Regions from separate parts of the Rossellomorea sp. NPDC077527 genome, predicted to be linked through region 1. Evidence: predicted binding sites of a transcription regulator. Region 1 holds the regulator's gene; the other holds the start of a gene.
What was found. The regulator NrdR, encoded in region 1, represses ribonucleotide reductase genes. The targets are predictions, from matches to a motif close to AACACNATATATNGTGTT.
Positions count from the first base shown of each region.

Region 1 (10,199 bases):
GAATCCGACGGTTTTGAAGTGAAGGTATATTCCGGGGATAAGGATTTAACCCAGCTTAGCTCCAAAGATACGACGGTGTGCATCACGAGAAAAGGGATTACGGATATCGAAGTGTATACCCCAGAGCACATTAAAGAAAAATGGGAAATCACGCCTGACCGCATCATCGATATGAAAGGCTTGATGGGGGATAGTTCCGATAATATACCTGGCGTCCCAGGCGTTGGTGAAAAGACGGCGATCAAGCTCCTGAAGGAATTCGATTCCCTGGAAAAGCTCCTCGAGTCCATTGACCAAGTGAGTGGAAAGAAACTGAAAGAAAAGCTTGAAGATAATAAAGAGCAGGCCATTATGAGTAAAGAGCTGGCCACGATCTTAAGGGAAGCTCCCATCGAGATCACGGTTGAAGAACTGAATTATGATGGTATGAATGAAGGGAAACTGAAGGAAGTTTACAGGGATCTTGGATTCAATTCCTTACTGGAGAAAATGGGGGAGTCTGCTCAGGAAGAACCAAAAGAGCTTGATGATATCTCCTTTGAAGTGTTGGAAACCATTAATGAAGGACAGCTTGCAAACGAGAGCTCCTTATACATCGAAATGCTTGAGGAGAATTACCACCTTGGGAACATCATTGGAATGAGCCTTCATAATGAACATGGGACGTTTTTCTTTAGTCTTGAAACGGCGTTGAATTCTGATGCTTTCAAAAAGTGGGCAGAAGACGAATCTTCGTTGAAGTATGTGTACAACTCGAAGGAAACGGTCGTTGCCTTAAAGCGACAAGGAATTGATATCAAAGGGATCGAGTTTGATTTATTGCTGGCTTCTTATATCATCAATCCGTCTGAATCGAGTGAAGACTTTGCGTCCATTGCGAAAGGTCACGGTCAGCCTTCCGTCGAATCGGATGAAGCCGTTTATGGAAAAGGGGCCAAGCAGAAGGTTCCTTCCACAGAGATTCTATCAGAGCATCTCGCTCGAAAAGCGTTCATCCTGAACGAACTGAAAGATACCTGCATGAATGAATTAAAAGAAAATGATCTTTATGATTTATACATGGAATTGGAATTACCGCTTGCGTTGATCCTTGCCGAAATGGAATTCACCGGTGTGAAAGTCGACCAGGAGCGCTTGCAAACAATGAAAGAGGAATTGGCCCTCCGCCTGGAAGAATTGGAAAAGAACATTTATGAGCTGGCTGGGGAAAGTTTCAATATCAATTCTCCGAAACAGCTTGGCGTCATCCTTTTTGAAAAATTGGGTCTTCCGGTTGTGAAGAAAACGAAAACGGGATATTCCACTTCTGCAGACGTATTGGAAAAACTCCAATCAAAACATGAAATCATTGATCATATCCTTCATTACCGTCAGTTAGGAAAGCTTCAATCCACCTATCTGGAAGGTTTATTGAAGGTTGTTCATCAAGATTCAAGTAAGATTCATACTCGCTTCAATCAGGCCCTCACCCAAACGGGCCGCCTAAGTTCTACGGATCCAAACCTTCAAAACATCCCGATCCGTTTGGAAGAAGGACGGAAGATCCGTCAGGCATTCATTCCTTCTGAAAAGGGATGGGTGATGTTCGCTGCCGACTATTCTCAGATCGAACTACGTGTACTCGCTCATATAGCTGGAGATGAGAAATTGATTGAAGCTTTCAGAAACGACATGGACATCCATACGAAAACCGCCATGGACGTCTTCGGGGTAGAGAAGGATGAGGTCACGTCCAATATGAGAAGGCATGCGAAAGCCGTAAACTTCGGGATCGTCTATGGAATCAGTGACTACGGCCTTTCACAAAGCCTTGATATCACGCGTAAAGAAGCAGGGGAATTCATTAAGAAGTACCTGGAAAGCTTCCCGGGTGTGAAAGAATATATGGATGACATCGTCCAGGATGCGAAACAAAAGGGATATGTGACGACCCTGATGAATCGCCGCCGCTACCTTCCGGAAATCACGAGCCGTAACTTCAATTTGCGAAGCTTTGCTGAACGGACCGCGATGAATACACCGATCCAGGGCAGTGCAGCTGACATCATCAAGAAGGCGATGATCGACATGGCTGCCAGATTGAAGGAAGAGAATCTTCAGTCGAGGCTATTATTACAGGTACATGATGAATTGATCTTTGAAGCGCCTGAGGAAGAAATTGAAACCTTGAAGAAAATCGTCCCTGAAGTGATGGAGAACGCCATGGAGCTTGAAGTTCCTCTGAAGGTCGATTACTCATACGGACAAACATGGTACGACGCGAAGTAGTTTTATGTAAAAGGAGGTGGCACAATGCCTGAGCTGCCCGAAGTAGAGACGGTCAGAAGAACATTGGAGCTCCTTGTATTAGGAAAGAAAATAAAAGATGTCAGTGTGTTTTGGCCGAAGATGGTTAAAAACCCAGATGATACGGAAGCATTCATCGATAGCCTGAGAGGTCAGGAAATCCTTGAAATGAGAAGAAGAGGGAAATTCTTAATCTTTTACTTTAACGATGTGGCGCTAGTTTCCCATTTGAGAATGGAAGGAAAGTATAATCTTGCTTCTCATCAGGATCCCGTTGAAAAACATACTCACGTCATCTTCCATTTTACGGACGGGACGGAGCTCAGATACCGTGATGTACGTAAATTCGGAACGATGCACCTGTTCAAGAAAGGGGAGGAACTGCTTCACCTCCCCCTCCTGCAATTGGGACCAGAACCGTTTCTATCAGAGTTCACGGTGGACTATCTGGCTGAAAAGCTTGGCAGGACGGACAGAATCGTGAAAGCGACACTGTTGGATCAGACGGTACTGGTGGGTCTTGGGAACATTTATGTAGATGAAGCATTATTCCGTGCCGGCATTCATCCTGACAGAAAGTCGAAGTCCTTGTCACGTGAAGAAATCGACGTGCTGCACAAGGAAATCATTCATACATTGACCGAAGCCGTAGAGATGGGTGGCAGTACAATCCGATCTTACGTGAATTCCCAGGGTCAGATGGGGATGTTCCAGCAGAACCTGTATGTTTACAACAGAAAAGAAGAGCCGTGCCGGAATTGCGGCACGCTCATTGAGAAGAAAGTATCAGCCGGGAGAGGGACCCATTATTGTCCCCAATGTCAGCATTAGAAACGTTTAACATCTGATAAGCCCTTACCATATAGTATTGTAATGATTTTTGGGAGGGCTATTAGATGAGTGAAACAATCTCCTTATTACTGCTGGCGTTTGCTGTGAGTCTCGATAGTTTTAGCACCGGTTTGACTTATGGATTGCGAAAAGTGAAAATCCCTACAAAATCAATCAGTATTATCTCGATCTGTTCAGCGAGCTCCTTATTGCTGGCCATGTTACTTGGTCAAACCATCGGGTCCATCATCACCCCGGTGTGGGCTGGAAGGATTGGCGGTATAATCTTAGTTGTGATCGGTGCGGCAGTTCTTTACCAGTTCTTCAGACCGGAAAAGGAATCAGTCATTCCGCAAGAAAAAACACTGATCAATTTTGAAATTAAATCCATAGGTTTGGTGATTCAAATATTAAGAAGGCCGTTGACGGCGGACTTTGATAAATCAGGCACCATCACGGGTATCGAGGCATTCATGCTTGGGATCGCACTGTCTCTGGATGCCTTCGGTGCCGGAATCGGTGCAGCACTACTACACTTCTCGCCGTTACTACTTAGCCTGGCAATCTTTGTGATGAGCTTTACCTTCTTATTCTCCGGATTGAAGATGGGGGAATTCTTCTCTCATCTGCGCTGGATTCACCGCGTCTCGTTTCTTCCGGGTGTACTGCTCATCCTCATCGGGATCCTGCGGTTTTAGTAACCGGCGAGTATTGGAAAGGATACGATCATGGCAAATATAATTGGATTAACAGGTGGAATTGCCAGTGGAAAGAGCACAGTATCCACCATGTTAAACGAAAAAGGATATACCATCATTGATGCAGACCTGGCTGCCCGAATGGTCGTAGAAGTCGGTCAGCCCGCCTATCTTGCAATCGTTGAGGAATTTGGTGACGGTATCCTTCACGAAAACGATACAACCATCAACCGAGAAAAGCTCGGTCAGATCATCTTTAACTCGGAAGAAAAAAGGAAAAAACTGAATAGTATCGTGCATCCAGCTGTAAGAAGCATGATGCTTCAGTATAAAGACGAAGCTATTGCATCAGGAAAAAACACCATATTCATGGATATCCCCTTATTATTTGAGAGCGACCTGACGTGGATGGTGGATCGCACCCTCGTGGTATACGTGAACGAAGAAACCCAGCTCTCACGCTTAATGGAACGGAATCACTTCAATCGCGAAGATGCATCATGCCGAATCGCTTCCCAATTCCCCCTGAAGGATAAAGTCAACCTTGCCGACGCAGTCATCGACAACAACGGATCACTGCATGAAACAAAAGAACAGCTTGAATCCCTCATAGTGAAATGGGACCTGAAACCATAGCAAGACAAATGACCGACAAGAGAACTTGTCGGTTTTTTATTTTGCCTTCATGGAATATTTTAAGTGGAATTATATGCATTTTAATTGATAGCATCATGATATCTATGTTGAGTGTAGCGGAAGGTTGCTCGACTCCTGCGGGAAAAGTGGGACAGGTGAGACCCCGCAGGCGAAGCCGAGGAGGCTCACCGCCCACCCCGCGGAAAGCGAGCAACGTGTAGCGGAACTCAACCAGCACATGCTTCGTGCAAAAATGTAAGCGATGCCATTGAAAACATGTATGTTTCCATACCGTAAAAATATACATACAATAAGCCTATTTGTCAGAATAATAAAACATTAAAAATCCGCAAAATACTTATTAACTAATTCTCCAAATATGTTATACTATTTTTAGCAAATAAACATATAAGTATAACATTAATATAGAGGGGAGCCGGATTTATGAAGGCGAAAATTGCAATCAATGGTTTTGGACGTATTGGAAGAATGGTTTTCAGAAAAGCAATCTTAGAGGATAACTTAGAGGTTGTAGCCATCAACGCAAGCTACCCTGCTGAAACGTTAGCCCATTTAATAAAGTATGACACAAATCATGGCACATTCCAGGCAGATGTAGTGGCAGAAGATGATGCACTCATCATCAACGGTAAACGTGTCCTGCTATTAAGCAATCGTGATCCTAAAGCATTACCTTGGAATGAATTGAATATTGATATCGTGATTGAAGCGACTGGGAAATTCAATTCAAAGGACAAAGCGAGCCTTCATTTAGAAGCGGGAGCGAAAAAAGTCATCCTTACAGCCCCTGGGAAAAATGAGGACGTTACCATTGTGATGGGAGTAAATGAAAGCGCATTAAATATTGAGGAACACAGTGTGATTTCCAACGCTTCCTGCACGACGAACTGCCTGGCTCCTGTTGCAAAAGTACTGGATGAGCAGTTCGGAATTGAAAACGGTCTCATGACGACCGTGCATGCGTACACGAATGATCAAAAGAATATTGATAATCCGCATAAAGATTTGAGAAGAGCAAGAGCTTGCGGACAATCAATCATTCCGACGACTACCGGTGCAGCAAAAGCATTATCATTGGTTCTTCCACAGCTTAACGGGAAGCTTCATGGAATGGCTTTACGCGTGCCGACTCCTAACGTTTCACTAGTAGATCTGGTTGTAGATGTGAAAAGAGACGTGACGGTTGAAGAAATCAATGAAGCCTTCATTACAGCATCCCTTGGTTCCCTGCATGGAGTGCTTCAATACACGACTGAACCATTGGTTTCAATCGACTTCAATACAAATCCTCACTCCGCGATCATCGACGGCTTATCCACGATGGTCATGGGGAGCCGAAAAGTGAAGGTATTGGCTTGGTATGATAATGAATGGGGTTACTCATGCCGTGTCGTAGACCTGGCTAAATTCGTCGCGAGCAAAATGAATGCCAAACAAGAAGTCAACGTTTGAAAGAACCAACATAAACAATAAAGCGAATCATAGGAACGCACCTGTTTCGGGTGCGTTCTTTTCTTTTTTTACACGCTTTAGGAAGGACAAAGGGAAGTATATTCTTATAAGTAGTGGAGACATCTAGTTGCTACTGGTTAAAGTTTGTTTGGAAACTTTATGCTTTAAAAAAAGCTGATTAGTACTATCAATAAATAGTGTAACTAAATTAGAATCACAGAGTGGATTGTAGCGGAAGGCACTTGACTCCTGCGGGAATAGCGGGAAAGTTGAGACCCCACAGGGCAAAGCCCGAGGAGGCTCAACTCACGCCCCGCCGGAAAGCAAGTGCCTGGAGCGGAAAGGAACGGTCTTCAAAGAAAACGAGATCTCTCTACTATGCTCTTTATTGAAAAAGAGAAAAGGATTTTACTTTTATATGGTTAAAAAACTTTATAAAAATTTATTGCAAAAGAGATTTAAACAAAGTATACTATTTTTCGTGAACTTCTTATTAGCAAATGAATACTGATTTAACTACTTAAAGGGTTAGGACCTCTTCGGACTAACTTTCCCCCGTGGTAGTTAAGATTTTGCCAAAGGATCCGTTCATTTTGACGAAAAAAATCATGTCAAAGGGGGAAATACGAAAATGGAAACAATGGGACGTCATGTAATCTCTGAATTATGGGGTTGCGATTTTGAAAAATTAAACGATGTAGTAGGAATTGAGAAAACATTCGTAGATGCTGCACTTAAATCAGGTGCAGAAGTTCGTGAGGTGGCTTTCCACAAATTTGCTCCTCAAGGTGTAAGTGGAGTGGTAATCATCTCAGAATCACATTTAACGATCCACAGTTTTCCTGAACATGGTTATGCCAGTATTGATGTATATACTTGCGGTGATTTAGATCCTAATATCGCTGCTGAATATATTGCTGATGCTCTTGGTGCTGACACACGCGAAACAATCGAATTGCCGCGTGGTATGGGTCCAGTACAAGTGAAAAAGTCTCAGGCTCAAGCCCTTTAATCGATAATAACTCAGAAGAGATGCGTGTTTCATGCATCTCTTTTTTTGTGCGCTCCTTCACTGTGCATTATTATGGGTTTTTCAATTTTGCCTTTTCGTGTAAAATAAGGGTAACTAAAGGGAGGAACTTGAAATGAGTGGATTACGCACCCTATTAAAACGATTTCAATCGGAATGTGAAACATCCGATCAGCATGAAGATAAAGAACTGCAATCACGCTATTATAAATCCATGCATCAAGGTGCATTTAATGCAGTACTAGGTTTGTTCTCATCGGCCGAGTACGATGTGATCTCACAGTCCAAAGATAGAGGGGAAATCACGGTCCGGAAAAACGGAACGCCCCAATTGTTCATCGTCGCCACGGTCATCACGGTGAGACCGCTTGAAACGGCAGTCGATTTCAAAATTAGTGCAGATAAAGGAAAGATCTTTGGTACATATACCGTTTTAAAAGCACAGATCAGTCATTATTATCACCAGCTTGATAGTGAGTTGACCAAAGCGAAATAACGGTAAATCCTTCAGAAGCTTGTGTAAGTCGCGGCTTTTTTATATGATGAAGGTAATAGTTTGTAATAACGGAGCTGATATTATGAAGTGCCCGTCTTGCCAGCATAATGGTACACGAGTAGTGGACTCCCGTCCTGCTGATGAAGGACGTTCAATCAGAAGAAGAAGAGAATGCGAAGTATGCAATTTTCGCTTTACGACCTTTGAGAAGGTTGAAGAGCTTCCTTTGATTGTCGTGAAAAAAGAAGGGGTAAGAGAAGAGTTTAGTCGAGAAAAGATTTTGAGAGGGCTGATCAAGGCCTGCGAGAAGCGCCCTGTTCCTCTTGAGAGGTTAGAAAAGATCTCAACGGATATTGAAAAGGATCTTCGGAATCAAGGTGCTTCCGAAGTAGAATCTGTGAAGATCGGTGAGATGGTCATGGATCATCTTGCTAAAGTAGATGAAGTGGCATATGTCCGTTTTGCATCCGTATATCGACAGTTTAAAGATATTAATGTATTTATAGACGAATTAAAAGAATTGATAAAAAAAGAGTAGAAGAATGAGCTGAAGATGATATTCTTTAGCTCTTTTCTCTTTATTTATTGAAAGGTAGAATCCAACTATGATGAAGAAGCATTGGAATGAAATACAACCGATCGATCACTACACGGTGGGGACTAATGGGATGCTTCAGGAATATGACCGGAAAATCATCACATTTCTATACCAGCCTTTAATCGGTTCCGTATGCTACAGCCTCTATATGAGCCTGTGGGGGGAAGTGGAAGAAAACCGTCTCTGGTCGACGGATTCCACTCACTATCATCTGATGAATGTTCTGTCTGTCAACCTTCAGGACGTTTATGAAGCAAGGATGAAGCTTGAAGGAATTGGGTTGTTGAAGGTTTATGTGAAAAAGGATCAAGAAGACCGCCGTTTCCTTTATGAATTGCAGCCGCCACTGTCTCCCCAGGAATTCTTTCATGATGGAATGCTGAATGTATATTTATACCGTAAGATCGGCCGGACCCATTACTTGCGTTTGAAGAAGTTTTTCTCTGATGTAACGGTTGATCACGATCATTACACCGATATCACACGTTCCTTTCAGGATGTGTTTACATCGGAGCCGATCAATTTCCTTCACCATGATGCAAATATGGATTCCGAGACTGCCTCTGGTGAACAATATATGAAATATGGAAAGAATGATGGACTGGCCCTGGACGAAGTCGATTTCGACTTTCAATTATTGCTTGGCGGGTTATCTGAATCCATGGTTCCCCGGAAAGCTTTTACGGAAAAAGTGAAGGAAACCGTATTGAAGCTGAGCTACCTTTATGGAATCAATCCCCTTCAAATGAAAAATATCGTCTTAAGCTCCCTGGATGCCGATGATTCAATCGATATTGAATTGCTGCGTAAAACGGCACGGGACTGGTATGGCATGCAAACCGGAGACCAACTGCCCGATTTGACAACAAGACTTGAGCCAAAGAAACCCGAGGTGCGCGATCAACCGCTTTCTCAGGAAGAAGAGCTCATTGAATATCTGGAAACCACGTCACCGAAGGATGTGTTATCGGACATATCCAATGGCGGGTCACCTTCAAAGGCGGATCTTCAGGCGGTTGAAGAAGTACTCATGGCCCAAAAACTGCCGATCGGCGTCATGAATGTGCTGATTCAATATGTTCTGTTGAAAACGGATATGAAGTTGACAAAGGGATACATGGAGAAAATTGCGTCTCATTGGTCCAGGAAGAAAGTGAAGACGGCTAGTGAAGCGATGGATCTCGCCAAAAAAGAACATAAGCAGTACATGGAGTGGGCGGAAGGTAAGAAGGAAACGAAATCGAACAGGCGGAGAAAGCCGATTCGTACAGAGAAGCTTCCGGACTGGTTTAAGGAAGAGGAAACCACTGAAGAATCCGACACGTCTTCTGACGGATACGACTTTGAAGCGGAAAAGAAAAAACTCGAAGAAGAATTAAAAAATTTTCGGAAGTAGGTGAACATAACGGTGGAGAAAATAAATAACACCCTAAAACGGTTGGCGACTTCTGGTTCGTTTCAACAACGATATGAACAAATGAAAAAAGAGATCCTGGAAAATAGTGATGTGAAGGATTTTATCCGCAGGAATGAAGGTGTTGTAACAGCTGAAATGGTCAATGGTAGCCTGATGAAGCTGTATGAATACATCTCGCAAAGCAAGGAATGCCGGTACTGCCCATCCTTACAGGAATGTAAGAATATGATGGAAGGTTATGACCCTCATTTAGTGATCAGAGGCAACACCATCGACATCGATTATCATCGCTGTCCCCGCAAGGTCATCCATGATGAAAGAACGAGTGCTCAGCGCTTGATCAAAAGCTTATATGTACCGAAAGATATTTTACAAGCGTCTTTCCAGACACTCGAGCTTGATTCGAAAAGCCGCCTGGAAGCTGTGCGTTTGGCAAAGAATTTCGTAGAGACATATCAAGAAGGAACCAAGATGAAAGGTCTTTATTTTTACGGAAAATTCGGGGTAGGCAAATCCTATCTGTTGGGAGCCATGGCTAACGAACTTGCTGAGAAAAAAATAGCTTCCTTAATCGTATACGTTCCCGAGTTCTTCCGGGAAATCAAACAATCACTTGGTGATAATTCGGTCAATGAAAAACTCGAGATGGTGAAAACAGCACCGATCCTCATGCTTGATGATATCGGAGCAGAAACGATGTCGAGTTGGGGAAGGGATGAAATCCTTGGAACCAT
Region 1 covers NZ_JBITVL010000002.1:476,473-486,671, reverse strand. Annotated here, with positions in the region: gene polA (DNA polymerase I) at 1-2,268, shown strand, start outside; gene mutM (DNA-formamidopyrimidine glycosylase) at 2,293-3,117, shown strand; gene ytaF (sporulation membrane protein YtaF) at 3,183-3,815, shown strand; gene coaE (dephospho-CoA kinase) at 3,846-4,451, shown strand; gene ACIGG7_RS07635 (glyceraldehyde-3-phosphate dehydrogenase) at 4,896-5,924, shown strand; gene speD (adenosylmethionine decarboxylase) at 6,556-6,936, shown strand; gene ACIGG7_RS07625 (cytosolic protein) at 7,070-7,450, shown strand; gene nrdR (transcriptional regulator NrdR) at 7,533-7,988, shown strand; gene ACIGG7_RS07615 (replication initiation and membrane attachment family protein) at 8,059-9,444, shown strand; gene dnaI (primosomal protein DnaI) at 9,457-10,199, shown strand, end outside.

Region 2 (10,199 bases), 310 kb from region 1:
ACCAATTGTTTCAAGGAATATTGGCGAATGATAACAAGGGGAGAGACTGTGCAGACAGCGCCGAAGGAGCAAACACTTCTATGTGTGAATCTCTCAGGCAAAAAGACTCTTGTTGGACGCAACTCTGGAGAGTGTTTCCGTGCAGGAAACCACCAAAGGGGAAAGCCGTTCTTCGGTAAACTTTCAGGTGCAAGGACAGAGAAAACTTCTTTATGAAAAGGGGTTTTTCTGTCCTTTTTTCATGGGATAAAACTTGGTTAAGAAAGAATGCATGTAAGGAATAAAAGGGGGAAAAGTCATGTCAGAGTTAAAACAAACACCTTTATACGAAGTGTACAAAGAGTATGGAGGAAAGACCATCGACTTCGGTGGCTGGGCTTTACCAGTGCAATTCTCAAGCATTAAAGAAGAACATGAAGCGGTAAGAACCCGGGCAGGACTATTTGATGTTTCTCATATGGGAGAAATTGAAGTGAAGGGTGAAGGGGCTCTTGACTACTTACAAAAAATGATGACCAATGATGTCTCCAAAGTAAAAGATGGAGGCGCACAGTATACGGCCATGTGCTACGAAAACGGTGGGACGGTCGATGACTTACTAGTGTATAAATTGAAAGACAATGATTATTTGCTCGTTGTGAACGCAGCAAATATAGATAAAGATTTTCAGTGGTTGAAAGAACATGAAACAGATGGCGTTGAAATCAACAATATCTCTGAACATATGGCACAATTGGCACTTCAAGGGCCAATTGCGGAAGAAGTTCTGCAAAAAATCACCAATGAACATACATTGAGCGATATCGGATTTTTTAAATTCCAGACTGAAGTGAATATAGATGGTAGGTCTGCACTTGTTTCCCGTACCGGTTATACAGGTGAAGATGGGTTTGAAATCTATTGTGCCGCAGCTGATGCATCGGCAATCTGGAAGGCAATCCTTGCTTCAGGTAAGGAGCATGGAGTCCTTCCGTGCGGGCTTGGTGCACGAGATACCTTACGTTTCGAAGCGAATCTTGCACTTTACGGGCAAGAATTATCTCAATCCATCACGCCAATTGAAGCCGGAATCGGATTTGCTGTAAAAGTGAACAAAGAGGTTGCGTTCATTGGTCAGGAAGTACTGAAACAGCAAAAAGAAGAAGGTGCCACGCGAAAAATCGTGGGAATTGAAATGATCGATCGCGGTATTCCGCGTCATGGCTATAAAGTATTTTCCGGCGAAGAACAAATTGGGGAAGTCACAACCGGGACCCAATCTCCAACCTTAAAGAAAAATGTGGGATTAGCTCTCTTAAATAAAGAGTTTACTGACATTGGTACGGAAGTGTTGGTTGAAATCAGAGGCAAAAAGTTAAAAGCGACAGTTGTAGCGACACCTTTTTATAAAAGACCAAAGAAATAGGGGAGGAATGACGGTCATGAAGCATCGTTATTTACCGATGACAGAGCAAGATCAAAGGGAAATGTTAGACAGCATAGGAGTAGACAGCGTTCACGATCTATTTGAGGATATTCCTGAACAGGTCCGTTTCAAAGGGGATTACAAAATCAAAAAAGCGAAGTCGGAAACGGAATTGGTAAAAGAACTCACCAAAATGGCCGCGAAGAATGCGGATTTGAAAAGTCATGCATCCTTCCTGGGGGCAGGGGTATACGATCATTACATGCCGATCATTGTGGATCATGTATTATCTCGTTCAGAGTTCTATACAGCATACACACCTTACCAGCCGGAAATCTCCCAAGGAGAGCTGCAAGCGATCTTTGAATTCCAAACGATGATTTGTGAACTAACAGGTATGGATGTAGCCAATTCATCCATGTACGATGGGGGAACGGCCCTGGCAGAGGCAGCTATGTTGAGTGCGGGTCAAACCCGCCGTAAGAAAGTTCTCGTTTCGAGTACAGTTCACCCTGAATCTCGTGATGTTTTAAGATCCTATGCAAAAGGTCAATATATCGAAGTAGTTGAAATCCCGCACAATAATGGTGTAACTGACGTGGAAGAATTGAAGAAATTAATGAGTGATGAGATTGCAGCGGTCATCGTTCAATATCCAAACTTCTTCGGCAGGGTGGAAGAGCTGAAAGCGATCGAAGAAATCACTCATTCCGAAAAAGCCATGTTTGTGGTTTCGTCCAATCCGCTTGCTCTTGGTGTACTTACACCTCCTGGGCAACTCGGAGCCGACATCGTCATAGGGGATGCTCAGCCATTCGGTATCCCAAGTGCATTTGGTGGACCTCACTGTGGTTACTTTGCCGTGAACAAAAAACTTATGCGCAAAGTACCGGGGCGTCTTGTCGGTCAAACGATGGATGAAGACGGAATAAGAGGATTCGTGCTGACTCTACAAGCGCGTGAACAGCATATCCGTCGCGATAAAGCCACATCGAATATCTGTTCCAATCAGGCATTGAATGCGTTGGCAGCATCAGTAGCCATGACCGCTTTAGGAAAACAGGGTGTCAAAGAAATGGCTATGCAAAATATCCAAAAAGCGCATTACGCCAAAGAAGCCTTTAAAAGTAAAGGATTTACCATTGCATTTGAAGGACCATCTTTTAATGAATTTGTCGTGAAAGTGAATAGACCGGTGAAAGAGATCAATCAAAAGCTTCTTTCCAAAGAAATAATCGGTGGATATGATTTAGGGTTGATGGACGACAGCTTATCGCATCATATGCTGATTGCTGTTACAGAACTTCGCAGCAAAGAAGAAATTGACGCATTTGTAGCAGAATTGGGGGATTGTCATGAATAAGAAAGATCAGCCTCTTATTTTCGAATTAACGAAAGAAGGCCGCACAGGCTATAGCCTGCCAGAGATGGATGTACCACAGGTGGAACTGTCAGATCTGATTCCGACCGATTATATCCGTACTGAAGCACCTGAACTTCCTGAGGTATCGGAACTGGACATCATGCGCCATTATACAGCATTATCGAAACGCAATCATGGGGTGGATTCAGGTTTCTATCCACTTGGATCCTGTACGATGAAATACAATCCAAAAGTGAATGAGAACGTTGCGCGACTGAACGGATTCGCCCACATCAACCCTCTTCAGGAAGCTGAAAGCGTTCAAGGTGCTCTTGAACTGATGTATGATCTCCAGGAGCATTTGAAAGAAATCACGGGCATGGATGAAGTGACGCTTCAACCTGCTGCGGGAGCTCATGGAGAGTGGACCGGTCTGATGATGATACGCGCCTACCATGAGGCGAATGGGGATACCCATCGTACGAAGGTAATTGTACCTGACTCGGCTCATGGAACGAACCCTGCCAGTGCAACAGTTGCTGGGTTTGAAACGGTGACGGTAAAGTCGAATGAAAACGGTTTGGTCGATTTAGAAGATTTGAAGCGGGTAGTAGGGGATGATACAGCTGCCCTAATGCTGACAAATCCAAATACTCTTGGTTTATTCGAAGAAAACATCATGGAAATGGCTTCCATCATTCATGAAGCGGGTGGAAAGCTGTATTATGACGGAGCCAACCTGAATGCGGTCCTCTCAAAAGCAAGACCGGGGGATATGGGATTTGACGTCGTGCATTTGAATCTTCATAAGACGTTCACCGGTCCTCACGGAGGCGGCGGTCCAGGAAGCGGCCCTGTAGGAGTGAAGGAAGACTTAATCAAATATCTTCCAAAACCTGTCCTTGTAAAAAATGGTGACCAATATGAATTCGATTATAACCGTCCTGATTCTATCGGCCGTGTAAAACCATACTATGGAAACTTTGGAATCAACGTCCGTGCCTATACGTATATCCGCACCATGGGGCCGGACGGACTGAGAGCGGTGACGGAGAATGCTGTCCTGAATGCAAACTACATGATGCGCCGCCTTGCTCCTTACTTTGACCTCCCGTATGACCGTCATTGTAAGCATGAGTTCGTCATCAGTGGAAAACGCCAGAAGAAGCTTGGCGTACGTACGCTCGATATTGCGAAGCGACTGCTGGACTTCGGGTATCATCCGCCGACCATTTACTTCCCATTAAATGTGGAAGAGTGCATGATGATTGAACCAACGGAAACTGAATCAAAAGAAACCCTTGATTCTTTCATTGATGCCATGATCCAAATTGCCAAAGAAGCAGAAGAAACACCGGAAATCGTCCAGGAAGCTCCACACACGACCATCGTGAAGCGTATGGATGAGACACTTGCAGCAAGAAAACCGGTACTGCGCTATACGAAAGAAGGCTAATACGTATAACTAAACCCCTCCGTCTTATGACGGAGGGGTTTTTATAAAGGGACGGACCTTCAAAGGTAATTCAAGTCTTTAAAAGGATGGTGATTGTGGAAACATGGATAATCATGCAGATAAAATGGATTCATCTTTAGAGTTGTGATGCCGAATCCGAAAATGCGGAAAGGGAATCGTGCCGATTTGGCTGATTATCCAGCGGAAATGTGAAGGAATCCAGTCGATTCTCCCTTCAAAACAGCCATTTTCATCAAAAATTTAGCGGATATACATTTAATTCCATTTTCATCAAATGATGAACAAAACCCCATCCCACAAAAAAAGGATCACCCCAAGGTGATCCTTTCACAATCATTTTTTATGTTTTACTTTTCCTGTCCACTTTTTGAATCCGCCTTGCAAATGGTGAAGGTCGCGGTATCCTTTACGGTGCAGCATTTGGGCTGCCCTCCCGCTGCGTAGTCCGCTTTGGCAGTAAAGGTAAACGGGTTGATCCTGACGAATTTCCTTTTGTCTCATTTTGATCTGTGATAATGGAATATTTCGTGCACCCAGGACATGACCGTTTTCAAATTCATTCGCTTCACGTACATCTATCAATTGAGCTTTACGATAACCAGCTCGGAATTCCTCTTCAGTCAGTGTTTTCACGATTCTCTTTTGATAGAAGAACGTAAAAAGTGAATAGATGATGATTCCACCAAGTACGACTAAAAGAATATATAATCCTTCCATCATTCATGCTCCTTTCTACAAATGCGCTACCTTCTATTATATTCATGAAAGCCATGATAATCAAAACATATTTTTTATTTTACAGCAAAGACTTTCCAATCTGTTTTTCTTTGTTTTTCGAAGTGGATTTGATAGACTAGTAACGGACTTAAAAGATTACATATGAATGATCAATACAGAACACGCAAATGAGGTATGATGCATGAAAAAGGAAACATGGAGATTCATTGACTCAGGAAATTGTTCCCCTTCTTATAATATGGCCTTAGATGAGGCGCTGCTCGATTGGCACAGTGAAGGGAAGATTCCCCCAACGATCCGTTTTTACGGTTGGGATCCGGCTACACTATCAATCGGTTATTTTCAAAAGGTAGAAAAAGAAATCAATCTTGATGCCGTAAAAGAACACGGACTTGGATTTGTGAGACGTCCTACAGGTGGCAGGGGGGTTCTTCATGAACATGAATTGACGTACAGCGTCATTGTGTCTGAGGATCATCCTGAAATGCCTAAAACCGTTACGGAAGCGTACCGGGTCATTTCAGAAGGGATACTGAAAGGGTTCCAAGGTCTTGGTCTAGAAGCCTACTTTGCGGTACCGAAAACAGCAGAAGAGCGGGAAGGGTTAAAAAATCCCCGTTCGGCCGTTTGTTTCGATGCACCAAGCTGGTATGAGCTGGTGGTTGAAGGCAGAAAAGTGGCAGGTAGCGCACAGACCCGTCAAAAAGGCGTCATCCTTCAGCATGGTTCCATCCTGTTGGACCTGGATGAAGACAAGTTGTTCAGTCTGTTCAAATATCCATCCGACAGGGTGAAAGAGCGTATGCAGCGTGCATTTAAAAATAAGGCCGTTGCCATGAACGAAATCAGCTCTGAAACGGTCACGATGGATATGGCGAAGGAAGCATTCAAAAAAGGGTTTGAAGAAGGATTGAACATCCAGCTCGAACCATATGAGCTTTCTGAAGAAGAGACACAATATGTTGTGGATCTTGCCGAGTCCCGATATGAATCAGACGATTGGAACTTTAAACGATAAAAAATTTTGTAGAAAAAAAGCGATGATTGTCGCTTTTTTCCTATTTTACCAACGATTACGCGACTTTCTTTTATATCAAGTTCTAAATTAATAGAAATGGCCGGAGTATTATATGATTTTCTATTATTTTCTCCTGTTTTCTATTTTTATTGGCATATTATCCGTTTGACAAACAAATGACCTATTGACCTGAAACACAATATATGGTGTGTCGAATAATTTTTTGCACACAATATGTTGTGTTTATTTATTGCTTTTCCAGATTGGCTATGATATCTTAATACTTGAAATAAGACATCAGCGAAAAAAACAGAAACTGAAACATTTGAGATAGAAGGAGTTGTCTTTATGACTGTTGCGTCGAAAAACACGATGAATTTAAACACCGAGAGATTAAATAAGGATATTGGATTGTTTCCTCAAGTACATCCCATCACCCCGGATATGAAAACAACACACAAAGGTGTATCCCGTCTGGTCATGATCGATCGTTATTCTTTCAAAGACACCGAAAAGATCACTCTATCAGAAGGTGACTTCGTGGTCCTCACCATCAAGGAAGATCCCAAGTTCCCTGCAAGGGGATTAGGCTACATCTCAAGCATCGATTGGGAAACGAAAAAAGCATCCGTCTGGATCGAAGAAGAATACAGAAGCGCCATCGACAAGCCAGAGGAAATGGAGACGGGGATTGTTTCGAGGACATTGGATGTCATTGAGAAACCACTTGAAGTCTACTATGAACAAATTGCGAAGCGTAACGCAACAGGCTTGGCAGAAGTGGAAGAAACTCCTGAAAAGAGACAGGTTTGGTTTGAAAAATTCTATCATGAACTAGTGAATCTTCATTTTGTTCCTGCAGGACGTGTGCTATACGGAGCTGGTGCAGGTACGGATGTAACGTACTTCAACTGTTATGTGATGCCTTTTGTACAGGATTCCCGTGAAGGCATTTCAGAACACCGCAAGCAGGTCATGGAGATCATGAGCCGTGGTGGGGGAGTCGGAACGAATGGATCGACCCTTCGTCCTCGTAACACCCTTGCGAAAGGCGTTAACGGTAAATCCTCTGGTTCTGTTTCATGGCTGGATGATATTGCGAAATTGACACATCTGGTTGAGCAGGGCGGTTCAAGGCGTGGGGCACAAATGATTATGCTTTCAGATTGGCATCCCGATATTATCGAATTCATTATTTCCAAAATGCAAAACCCGCGTATCCTGCGTTATCTTCTTGAAAACACAGAAGATGAAACCATCAAAAAGGCTGCACAGGAAAAATTAAAATTCACGCCGCTGACAGAACAAGAGGAAGCGATGTATCAAGGGATCCTGAACTATAGACAAATCCCTGGTTACGGTGGATTTGATGCAAAGATCCTTAAGAATGCAGAAGAAAAGCTCCGCACAGGTGGAACATACAGCGTCCATAATTCAGAGTTCCTGACAGGAGCGAATATTTCCGTGTGTCTGACGAGCGACTTTATGGAAGCCGTGGAAAACGATACAGAATATGAACTGCGCTTCCCTGATGTGGAAAGCTACAATGAAGAACAGATGAAGTACTATAACGAAGAATGGCATAACGTCGGGGATGTCCGCGAGTGGGAAAAGCTTGGCTACAAAGTGCGTACGTATCGCAAGATCAAGGCTAAAGAGCTTTGGAACTTGATCAATGTGTGTGCAACATACTCCGCTGAGCCTGGAATCTTCTTCATTGATAACGCAAATGATATGACGAATGCGAAAGCATATGGCCAAAAGGTTGTTGCCACCAATCCATGTGGCGAACAGCCCCTTGCTCCATATTCCGTGTGTAACCTGGCAGCCGTCAATCTTGCTCAATTCGCGGATAAAGAAAAGAAAACCGTTGATTTTGAAAAATTGAAGCGTACCGTTGAAGTTGGTGTCCGAATGCAGGACAATGTCATTGATGCGACTCCATACTTCCTGGACGAAAATAAGAAGCAGGCACTTGGTGAGCGTCGTGTTGGCCTTGGAGTAATGGGTCTCGCCGATTTATTGATCTACTGTGAGAAAGAATACGGTTCAGAAGAGGGCAATAAACTTGTGGATGAAGTGTTTGAAGTCATCGCCACAACGGCTTACCGTGCATCGGTTGAATTATCGAAGGAAAAGGGAAGCTTCCCATTCCTCACAGGAAGCACCGACGAAGAAACAAAAGCCTTAAGAAAAGCGTTTGTGGAAACAGGATTTATGAAGAAAATGCCTGAAGATGTACGTGAAGACATTGAACAATATGGTATTCGAAACTCCCATCTGTTAACCGTCGCTCCAACGGGCTCTACGGGTACGATGGTCGGGGTTTCAACTGGTCTTGAACCATACTTCTCCTTCACGTATTACAGAAGTGGACGCCTGGGTAAATTCATTGAGGTGAAAGCGGATATTGTAGAGGATTATTTGAAGAGAAATCCAGAAGCAGATGCTGACAATCTTCCAGAGTGGTTTGTATCTTCCATGAGCCTTGCACCACAAGCACATGCAGACGTTCAATGCGTCATTCAGAACTGGATCGACAGCTCTATTTCCAAAACCGTCAATGCCCCTCGTGGTTATACGGTTGAGCAAGTGGAAAAAGTGTATGAGCGTCTTTATAAAGGTGGCGCCAAGGGAGGTACCGTTTACGTTGATGGAAGCCGTGATTCACAGGTATTGACCCTAAAGGCGGAAGAAAACAGCTTTGATGATGAAGAGGTACAGGATAAACATGATATTCCAACATCCAAAAAGCCGATTGTATTACTGGATACGATCCAGGATGTGCGTGCAACGGATGTGACCATCGGTTCTGAGGTGGGGAATACATGCCCTGTCTGTCGTAAAGGGACGGTAAAAGATATGGGCGGATGTAATACTTGTACAAACTGCGGTGCTCAGCTGAAGTGTGGACTATAATAATAGAAATGGGTAAGAGGGGACTGGTTCCCCTCTTATTTTTTTAGTCTAAAATCCTTCACGGTGAATTAAAGATGTAGTAATACACCTCAGAAGGAGTGGAGCCTATGGACATAGATGGCGTATTTTCCGGTGGAGGAATAAAGGGGCTTGCCCTGATTGGAGCCTATCAGGCTATTGAGGAGAAAGGATACACATTCAAGAGGCTTGCAGGAACAAGTGCAGGTGCTGTGATTGCCGCTTTTATTGCTGCTGGATACTCAAGCCGGGAACTTCTCGACATAATGGACGATATTGATTTGAAAGAACTAATGGATTCAAACGCAATCATATCCCTTCCAATTCTGAAGTGGTTTCGTGTCTATTATCGTTTAGGTTTATACAAAGGGGTGGCACTTGAAAACTGGCTGGAAGAAAAGCTGAAAGCGAGGGGGATTTATACGTTCGCTGATTTACCCCCTCATTCCCTCCGTGTCATAGCATCCGATTTGTCCAATGGCCGATTACTGGTTCTCCCGGATGATCTCGAGAAATATGGAATTGCCAAAGAAACCTTCCCCGTTGCACGGGCGATCAGGATGAGTGCGAGTCTTCCTTATTTTTTTGAACCAGTGAAGCTCCGCTCGTTGGAAGGAATCAGTTTCATGGTGGATGGAGGGGTGCTCAGCAATTTTCCCATATGGCTTTTTGACAGTGAGAATGTGAAAATGGAAAGGCCCGTTCTTGGAGTAAAACTGAGTCACGATGTGATCGGAAAACCGAAAAAACAGATCAACAATGCCATAGATTTATATGAAGCACTCTTCACAACCATGAAAGATGCCCATGATTCAAGGTACATCTCGAGAAAGCATGAAAAGAATATCATCTTTATCCCGACAGAGGGAGTTCTGACCACCGAATTCCAGCTGACTCCCGAAAGGAAAGCGGAACTCATTCAATACGGTAAATTAAAGGCTGAATGCTTTTTGCGAAAATGGCCGTATTAATAAAACAATCGAGCTCTTAAAAAGAGGCTCGATTGTTTTTTTTATTCTTTTTTCCTTCAATTACAGTTAGTTTGGCATTGGATTTTTTGCGAATCGGGCGCTTTTTAGACATATTGGATACTTGTGGCTTACTGGCCGATTTCTTTTTATGCCGTTTTTTTGATTGTTTGGCTGCTTTAACAAACGCTCTCTGTTCATTGCTATTACCAGCCCTTCTTCCACTGAACCATCTTCGGTATATAAAGTAGATGATCCCGATGACGGCTGCTGTTACCAGCAGTTTTCTTGCC
Region 2 covers NZ_JBITVL010000002.1:165,742-175,940, reverse strand. Annotated here, with positions in the region: glycine riboswitch at 28-119, shown strand; glycine riboswitch at 123-201, shown strand; gene gcvT (glycine cleavage system aminomethyltransferase GcvT) at 299-1,405, shown strand; gene gcvPA (aminomethyl-transferring glycine dehydrogenase subunit GcvPA) at 1,422-2,768, shown strand; gene gcvPB (aminomethyl-transferring glycine dehydrogenase subunit GcvPB) at 2,761-4,224, shown strand; gene ACIGG7_RS06070 (rhodanese-like domain-containing protein) at 4,579-4,962, opposite strand; gene ACIGG7_RS06065 (lipoate--protein ligase family protein) at 5,165-6,001, shown strand; gene ACIGG7_RS06060 (vitamin B12-dependent ribonucleotide reductase) at 6,350-8,920, shown strand; gene ACIGG7_RS06055 (patatin-like phospholipase family protein) at 9,028-9,909, shown strand; gene ACIGG7_RS06050 (SA1362 family protein) at 9,926-10,199, opposite strand, start outside.
Region 2: the regulator NrdR is predicted to act here: its motif matches at 6,195-6,212, upstream of ACIGG7_RS06060 (vitamin B12-dependent ribonucleotide reductase).